Regions from separate parts of the Streptomyces agglomeratus genome, predicted to be linked through region 2. Evidence: riboswitches for the same ligand, from Rfam matches in the RefSeq annotation. Region 2 holds a riboswitch; the other holds the start of a gene.

Region 1 (4,532 bases), 4.0 Mb from region 2:
GGCGGCCGAGGGCACGGAGAGCATCGGGTACCGGGGGCCGACCGCCTGCGCGGCGGCGGGGATCACTTACCGGCAGCTCGACTACTGGGCGCGTACGGGACTGGTGGAGCCGAGCGTACGGCCCGCCCACGGATCGGGTACGCAGCGGCTTTACAGCTTCCGCGACGTCGTCGTCCTCAAAATCGTCAAGCGATTCCTGGACACCGGTGTGGCGTTGCAGAACATTCGCGCGGCCGTCCAGCATCTGCGGGCCCGGGGTTTCCAGGACCTGGAGCGGATGACGCTCATGAGCGACGGCGCGACGGTGTACGAGTGCTCGTCGCCCGACGAGGTCGTCGAGCTGCTCCAGGGCGGCCAGGGCGTCTTCGGGATCGCCGTGGGCGTGGTCTGGCGGGATGTGGAGAGCGCGCTGTCCCAGCTGCACGGGGAGCGCGTCGACACGGGCGAGACGCTGGTCGGGCACAACCCCACGGACGAACTCGCGCGGCGCCGCAACAAGGCGGGCTGACGGGCGGCTCGGGGGCGGACGGAGGACGGGCCGGTCGGCGCTCCGGCCGGTGCGGCTGTCTTCCCGCCGCGCCGTCGCCGCCCGATTGTCAGTGCCGTACGGCAGCATCGGTGGTGTGAGATCCGCGCCGACCATCCTGCATCTGGACATGGATGCCTTCTACGCCGCAGCAGAGCAGGCGGCGAAGCCGAGTCTGCGCGGAAAGCCGGTGGTCGTCGGCGGAATCGGGACCCGGGGGGTTGTCGCCACCGCGTCGTACGAGGCCAGACGATTCGGGGTGCATTCGGCGATGCCGGTGGCCCAGGCGCGCCGGCTGTGCCCGAACGCCGCTTACCTGATGCCGCGCTTCGCCCTCTACCGGTCGGTCAGCGAACAGGTCATGGAGCTCCTCGGGCGGCTTTCCCCGCTGGTGGAGCCGCTGAGCCTGGACGAGGCGTTCGTCGATCTGGAGGCCGGCGGAGTGGCCGACGACTCCGCCTCGGCGCGCAGGGCGGGCGAACTGCTGCGCGCCGACATCAAGGCTGTCACGGGGCTGACGGGCTCCGTGGGACTCGCGGGTTCCAAGATGCTCGCGAAGATCGCGTCGGAGCAGGCCAAGCCGGACGGTCTCGTGCTCATAGAGCTGGGGACCGAGCGGGAGCTGCTGGGGCCCATGCCGGTGCGGATCCTGCCGGGGGTCGGCCCGGCCACCGGCGAGCATCTGCGCCGGGCCGGAATGACGACCGTCGCCCATCTCGCGGAAGCGGGCGAGGACGAGCTTGTACGCCTGCTGGGACGGGCGCACGGGGTCTCGTTGTACCGAATGGCCGCCGGGCACGACGAACGGCCCGTGGTGGCTGAGAGGGACGCCAAATCCGTGTCGGTCGAGGACACCTTCGAAGTGGACCTGCACGACCGGGTCCGGGTCAGGAACGAGGTGGTGCGGCTGTCGGACCGGTGCGTGCAGCGGTTGCGGGCGGCCGGGCGCTCGGGCAGGACCGTGGTGCTGAAGGTGCGCAGATACGACTTCTCGACTCTGACGCGCTCCGAGACGCTGCGTGGGCCCACCGACGATCCGGCGGTGGTGCGGGAGGCCGCCGGGCGGCTGCTGGAGTCGGTGGACACCACCGGCGGCGTCAGGCTGCTGGGCGTGGGCGTCACCGGGCTGGCCGACTACACGCAGGAGGACCTCTTCGCACAGGCGGCGGCGGGGGAGCGCGCGCAGGCCGAGGCGCAGGGTGCGCAGGAGACCGCGGAAACGGTGCCCGGCGCCGGGGAGCCGGTGGCGGCAGCTCCCGAGCCGCCGCAGGAGCGCCGGTGGCTGGCCGGGCAGGACGTGCGGCACGCCCGGTACGGAGCGGGGTGGGTGCAGGGCAGCGGGCTCGGGAGGGTGACGGTGCGGTTCGAGGAGCCGACGTCGCCGCCGGGGCGGGTGCGGACCTTCGCGGTGGACGATCCGGACATCACCCCGTCCGATCCGCTCCCGCTGGTGCGGGCGCCCGCCGGGGATCAGGCCGAGTCGTCGCCGGCCAGCCGCCCGAAGTCCCGGTCGGGGGCGGGGGAGGAGATCTCCAGCCCGTAGTGGTGGTAGAGCTGGAGTTCCTGTTCGGGGGAGAGGTGGCGGCCGACGCCGAAGTCGGGTGCCTCCCGGATCAGGGCGCGGTCGTAGGGCACCCGCAGGGAGTCGTCCACGACCTTGCTGGGCTCCAGCGGGACGAACGCGTCCCGGCTGAAGAGACCGGTGCGTACCGCAGCCCATTCGGGCACACCCGTGGCGTCGTCGAGGTACACCTCGTCCACCGTTCCGATCCTGGTGCCGTTGCGGTCGTACGCCTTGCGGCCGATCAGGCTGCGCGGATCAATGTCGGTCTGCACGGTCCCTCCAACTGATCGCGGCTGCTCCCTAGACCCTACGAAAGGGCACAACTGTGGACTCGGCCACTCGAGGGATTCAGGACAGACCTCGCTGGTAGGCTGGCCAATGGCTGCTGACCCCGTGCGGGAGAGTCTCCGGTGAACGTGCCGGAGGCGCCGAAGGAGCAAATCCTCCCCGGAATCTCTCAGGCACCCGTACCGCACGGACGAGGTCACTCTGGAAAGCAGGACGGGCATCGGACGGGCATGTGCTGGGCAAGAGCGCAGCACCCGTCACGGATCCCTTCCTCACCGACGGTGAAAGCCGGAACGACCTCGACGTCAGCGACGTACCTACGGTCTTCCGGTGAAGCTCTCAGGTTGAGATGACAGAGGGGGAGGGCCGTCCGGGTACCCGTGCCGTGGTGCCCCTCGCAGGTCGCGTCAGACCAGGAGGCCTTCCGCAGATGACCGCAAACCGCATTCCGCTCTCACAGCTTGAGCGTGGCATCCCCTTCGAGCAGCGCCACATCGGGCCCGATGCCGGAGCTCAGGCCAAGATGCTCGCCCAGGTCGGTTACGGCTCGCTCGACGAGCTGACCGCGGCCGCGGTGCCGGACGTCATCAAGAGCGCCGAGGCGCTCGGACTGCCCGACGCGCGTACCGAGGCCGAGGTACTGGCCGAGCTGCGCACGCTCGCCGACCGCAACCAGGTGCTCGCCCCGATGATCGGGCTGGGCTACTACGGCACCTTCACGCCGCCGGTGATCCTGCGCAACGTCATGGAGAACCCCGCCTGGTACACGGCGTACACGCCCTACCAGCCGGAGATCTCGCAGGGCCGCCTCGAAGCGCTGCTCAACTTCCAGACCATGGTCGCGGACCTGACCGGACTGCCGACCTCGGGTGCCTCGCTGCTCGACGAGGGCACCGCCGCCGCCGAGGCCATGTCGCTCGCGCGCCGCGTGGGCAAGGTCAAGAACGGCGTCTTCCTGATCGACTCCGACACCCTGCCGCAGACCGTGGCCGTCATTCAGACGCGCGCGGAGCCGACCGGTGTCGAGGTCGTCGTCACGGACCTGTCGGACGGTATCCCGGCCGAGGTCGCCGAGCGCGGTGTCTTCGGTGTGCTGCTCCAGTACCCGGGAGCGTCGGGCGCCGTGCGGGACATCAAGCCCGTCATCGAGCAGGCCCACGAGCTCGGGGCGATCGTCACCGTCGCCGCCGACCTTCTCGCGCTCACGCTGCTGACCTCGCCCGGCGAGCTCGGCGCGGACATCGCGGTGGGCACCACCCAGCGCTTCGGTGTGCCGATGGGCTTCGGCGGCCCGCACGCCGGCTTCATGGCCGTACGCGAGAAGTTCGCGCGCAGCCTGCCCGGGCGGCTCGTCGGCGTCTCCGTGGACGCCGACGGCAACAGGGCGTACCGGCTGGCGCTCCAGACGCGTGAGCAGCACATCCGCCGTGAGAAGGCCACCAGCAACATCTGCACGGCGCAGGTGCTGCTCGCCGTCATGGCTGGCATGTACGCCGTCTACCACGGCCCCGACGGCCTGCGCGGCATCGCGCGCCGCACGCACCGCTACGCGACGCTGCTCGCCGAGGGCCTGCGCGCCGGCGGCGTCGAGGTCGTGCACGGCGCGTACTTCGACACGCTGACCGCGCGCGTTCCCGGCAAGGCGGCCGAGGTCGTCGCGGGGGCCCGTGAGCGCGGGGTCAACCTGTACCAGGCCGACGCCGACCACGTCTCCATGGCCTGCGACGAGACGACGGGCCGCGCGCAGATCTCCGCGGTTTGGGCGGCCTTCGGGGTCGACGCGGACATCGAGGCGCTCGACGCCCGGGTGGCCGACGCGCTGCCCGAGGGGCTGCTGCGGAGTGACGAGGTGCTGACGCACCCGGTCTTCCACCAGCACCGGTCGGAGACCGCGATGCTGCGCTACCTGCGCAGGCTCGCCGACCGCGACTACGCGCTCGACCGCGGCATGATCCCGCTCGGCTCGTGCACGATGAAGCTGAACGCGACCACCGAGATGGAGCCGGTCACCTGGCCGGAGTTCGGAGCGGTCCACCCCTTCGCGCCGGTCGAGCAGGCGCAGGGCTACCTGACGCTCATCCACGAACTGGAGGAGCGTCTCGCCGAGGTCACCGGGTACGACGCGGTGTCCATCCAGCCGAACGCCGGTTCGCA
Region 2 (4,532 bases):
CACGGCGTCGACGGACTGCTGGCTCGTGTCGTACAGGTCGAGCCCGATGGCCAGATACGGCGCTCCCAGCGCCGGCTGCACCCAGGCGCGGCGCAGCGCGCGGACCGCGGACGTGCGGTGGGCGTTCTGCGTGAGCAGGGCGTAGAACTGCGGGATCTCGATCGCGGGTTCGGACAGCCGCAGCGGTCCGGCCGGCATCCGGTCGAGTCCGGTAGCGATCCGCCGCAGGTCCAGCCAGGGGATTCCGACGCCGCCACCGGGGGCGTGCGGGTTGAGCCAGATCCCCCAGCGGTCGGGGAAGAGGGCACGCGCGACGTCACGTCCGGACACCACTTCGTACGCCCTGCTCCACCCGCTCGCGGCTAGCTCCTGGGCGGAGGTGACGCACGGCGCGTAACCGAGGCCGTCGACGTCCATGTTTCCGTACTGGGCGTCCGGCGATCCCGCCTGGCCGTGCCAGAGCAGCATCCAGACCTTGCCGCCCGCCGGATCGGCGAGGGCGCGCAGGAGTGCCTCGTACGCGTCGTAGCGCCCGGGTGTCACCTGGCGCAGCATGTGCTCGACCTGCCCGGCCGCCGCAGTGCCTGACGCGCTCACCCTGGGTCCCGCCCCTCTTCGATCCACCGTGTCGGTTGTCGGCCAAGCTTAAGCGGCAGCGCTGACACAGAACACGAGTCAGGCACGTGTGTAGAAAGGCCGGACCTTCTCCAGCATCCAGCCGGCGACCGGGTCCTGCGCCACGTCCAGCAGGACGAGGTTGACCTCCCAGGGCACCTGGACGCGGCCGAGCGCCCGGCCGAGGGCGTCCATCGGGGCGTTGCGGTCCGGGCCCTCCCAGGCGGACAGCTGTACGCCGACGAACATCACCGGGGCGCCGCCCTCGATGCTCGCGAGCGCCCGCCGGGCGGTCAGCACCACACCGCTCTCCTGGAACTCACCGGCGGCGGCGGAGAGGAAGTCGACCGGCTCCTCCTGCCAGTCCGGCTCGAAGAGCCGCACCCTGCCCCCGCTGGCCGGCCCGTCCAGCGGCGTACGCCCGGCCCTGCAGAGTTCGGCGACGGCGGGCGGCGGCAGCGGCACACCGACCGGGCCGTCCGGGTTCACGGCGATGCCGAGCTGCGGGGGCAGGCCGCGGGCGAACTCGCGGGCGGGGGCCACGGTGAAGGACATGTGGGGCCCGGCGCACTGGCGCAGCTGTTCCTCCGAGCTGTACACGGGGACGTACGCCTCGCCGTGGATCTGCACCGTGGGCAGGTCGAGGTTCGGGGAGTCCGGCCCGCCGCCGTTCGGCAGCGGCACCCACACCTGGCTGCGCCCCAGCACCTCGACTATGCGGCCGCCGGCGGCGGGGTTGCCGAGCGACGCGCCCAGCACCTCTTCGAGCTCGTTGCCGGGCCAGCCGCTGCCGCCGTGGGGGTGGGCCGGTACCGGGAAGTCTGGGTAATCCACGGCACGACTTTAACGCGGGGCGCGGCTGCCCCGGGGGCCTGTTCCCCTGCCCGCCTACGCCCCCGCCGCCGGCCCCGGGAATTCGATCACCGTGAGCGCGCCCGCGGCGTCCCGGTCCAGCAGCACCGCCGAAGCGCAGCCCACCGGCAGCCGGCCCGCCTCCGCGTCCCGTACCAGCCGGGCCACCGCCCTGCGGTGCCGGGCGAAGGCGTAACCCGAGACGCCTCGGCCCCGCTCCTGCTGGCCGGCCCGCGCCACGTCGGCGGTCACGTCGAGCAGCACCAGGTGCAGCGCGACGCCCCGGCGGCGGGCGTCGCGCGCCAGCCAGCGCCGCACCCAGGTCTGCGTACCGCAGTCGTGCACCACGACGCCCTCGCCCGAACGCAGCGCCCGCCGGAGCCCGGCGTAGTGCGCCACGCGCACCAGCGGCCGGTAGAGGGCGTACGGCACCGCGCGGGGCATCCGCGCCTCCCACCGCTCGCGCACGTCCTGCGAGTCGATGCGGTGCGCCGCCGCACTCGCCGTACGGCGGATGAGGGTGCTCTTCCCGCTGCCGGGCAGGCCGGACACCACCACCGTGTCACCGGCCGCGAAGGCCAGCACCCGCGGGCTGCGCCCCTCGCGCTCGCGCAGGTCGCGCACGGTCGCCGCGGGCCGCCGCGCGGCCGCCCTGACCGGAACCGGTACGGGCACGGCCATCGGCACGCCCTGCTGGGCCGGTACCGCGCGCTGTGCGGCACCGGCGGTCGCCGCGTAGGCACCTGGCTGCTGGAACGTCATCGTCTTCCCCCTGTCGGGTGTCCCCCACCCTTCCCCCACCCTTCCCCAAGAAGTGTAAAGAAAAGGTAATGCGCCACAAGTCCATTTCCGTGCAATGATGTGCCCGCCAACTGCATACCGGCCGCTTGAATCCGCGCGGGAGAGTCCGGGGCACCCTGTGCCCGGGACGCCGAAGGAGCAAGTTCCTCCCTTGAATCTCTCAGGCCCCGTACCGCGCGGGCGAGGCAGATCTGAAAAGCGGGCCGCTTCGTCGCGGCTCCACCCAAGGTGCAAGCCGGGGCTCTCCCGGTGAACCTCTCAGGTTCCGATGACAGATGGGGAGGATCGTCCTCGCCTGTCATGCCCTGGGAGCCCCTCACATGAGCACTGTCCCCCGTCACACCGCCCTCGACGCCACTCATCGTGCGCTGGGCGCGACCATGACCGACTTCGCGGGCTGGGACATGCCGCTGCGGTACGCCAGCGAGCGCGACGAGCACAACGCCGTTCGCACCCGCGCCGGCCTCTTCGACCTCTCCCACATGGGCGAGATCACCGTCTCCGGCCCGCAGGCCGTGAACGCGCTCGACTACGCCCTCGTCGGCAACATCGGCACCATCGGTCTCGGCCGCGCCCGCTACACGATGATCTGCCAGGAGGACGGCGGGATCGTCGACGACCTGATCGTCTACCGGCTGGGCGAGACCGAGTACATGGTCGTCGCCAACGCCGGCAACGCCCAGGTCGTCCTCGACGCGATCACCGAGCGCGCCGCCGGCTTCGACGCCGTCGTACGGGACGACCGTGACGCGTACGCCCTGATCGCCGTCCAGGGCCCCGAGTCCCCCGGCATCCTGAAGTCCGTCACCGACGCCGACCTCGACGGGCTGAAGTACTACGCCGGCCTGCCCGGCACCGTCGCCGGCGTCCCGGCGCTGATCGCCCGTACCGGTTACACCGGCGAGGACGGCTTCGAGCTGTTCGTGGAGCCTCGGCACGCCGAGACGCTGTGGCAGGCGCTGACCGAGGCGGGCAAGGACGTCGGTCTGGTCCCGGCCGGCCTCTCCTGCCGCGACACGCTGCGCCTGGAGGCGGGCATGCCGCTGTACGGGCACGAGCTGACCACCGCGCTCACCCCGTTCGACGCGGGCCTCGGCCGCGTCGTGAAGTTCGAGAAGGAAGGTGACTTCGTCGGCCGCGCCGCCCTCGAAGCCGCCGCCGAGCGCGCCGAGACCGCCCCGCCGCGCAAGCTCGTCGGCCTGATCGCCGAGGGCCGCCGCGTCCCGCGCGCCGGTTTCCCCGTCGTCGCGGACGGCAAGGTGATCGGCGAGGTCACCTCCGGCGCCCCCTCCCCGACGCTGGGCAGGCCGATCGCCATGGCGTACGTCGACGCCGCGCACGCCGCTCCCGGCACCTCCGGTGTCGGCGTCGACATTCGCGGTACGCATGAGCCGTACGAGGTCGTCGCGCTGCCGTTCTACAAGCGCCAGAAGTGACCCCCCGCACAACCTCCCCGTTCACCAGCACTCCCCCGCGTACAGGAGAATTCAGGTCATGAGCAACCCCCAGCAGCTGCGTTACAGCAAGGAGCACGAGTGGCTGTCGACCGCCGAGGACGGCGTCGCGACGGTCGGCATCACGGAGTTCGCGGCCAACGCGCTCGGTGACGTCGTCTACGCCCAGCTCCCGGCGGTCGGCGACACGGTGAGCGCGGGCGAGTCCTGCGGCGAGCTGGAGTCGACCAAGTCGGTCAGCGACCTGTACTCCCCGGTGACCGGCGAGGTCGTCGAGGCCAACCAGGACGTCGTCGACGACCCGTCGCTGGTGAACTCCGCCCCCTTCGAGGGCGGCTGGCTCTTCAAGGTGCGCGTCACGGACGAGCCGGGCGACCTGCTCTCCGCCGACGAGTACGACGCCTTCTCCTCCGGCAACTAAGACCTCGATCGGGACCGTGATGACGCTTCTCAACACTCCCCTGCATGAGCTCGACCCGGACGTCGCCGCCGCCGTCGACGCCGAGCTGCTCCGCCAGCAGTCCACCCTCGAAATGATCGCCTCGGAGAACTTCGCTCCGGTCGCGGTCATGGAGGCCCAGGGCTCCGTACTGACCAACAAGTACGCCGAGGGCTACCCGGGCCGCCGTTACTACGGCGGCTGTGAGCACGTCGACGTGGTCGAGCAGATCGCCATCGACCGCATCAAGGCGCTCTTCGGCGCCGAGCACGCGAACGTACAGCCGCACTCGGGTGCCCAGGCCAACGCCGCCGCGATGTTCGCGCTGCTCAAGCCCGGCGACACGATCATGGGTCTGAACCTGGCCCACG

Evidence for each region. A riboswitch is a leader RNA that binds a small molecule or an ion and turns the genes downstream of it on or off. The one in region 2 is predicted to bind glycine.
Region 1: another riboswitch for glycine. It lies ahead of gcvP (aminomethyl-transferring glycine dehydrogenase); the one in region 2 lies ahead of gcvT (glycine cleavage system aminomethyltransferase GcvT).

What each region holds. Positions count from the first base shown of each region.
Region 1 covers NZ_MEHJ01000001.1:6,646,235-6,650,766, forward strand. Annotated here, with positions in the region: gene AS594_RS29130 (MerR family transcriptional regulator) at 1-508, shown strand, start outside; gene AS594_RS29135 (DNA polymerase IV) at 624-2,069, shown strand; gene AS594_RS29140 (PRC-barrel domain-containing protein) at 1,997-2,362, opposite strand; glycine riboswitch at 2,477-2,573, shown strand; gene gcvP (aminomethyl-transferring glycine dehydrogenase) at 2,809-4,532, shown strand, end outside.
Region 2 covers NZ_MEHJ01000001.1:2,601,180-2,605,711, forward strand. Annotated here, with positions in the region: gene AS594_RS10880 (enhanced serine sensitivity protein SseB C-terminal domain-containing protein) at 1-597, opposite strand, end outside; gene AS594_RS10885 (enhanced serine sensitivity protein SseB) at 676-1,449, opposite strand; gene AS594_RS10890 (AAA family ATPase) at 1,504-2,229, opposite strand; glycine riboswitch at 2,356-2,453, shown strand; glycine riboswitch at 2,454-2,553, shown strand; gene gcvT (glycine cleavage system aminomethyltransferase GcvT) at 2,589-3,704, shown strand; gene gcvH (glycine cleavage system protein GcvH) at 3,763-4,143, shown strand; gene glyA (serine hydroxymethyltransferase) at 4,163-4,532, shown strand, end outside.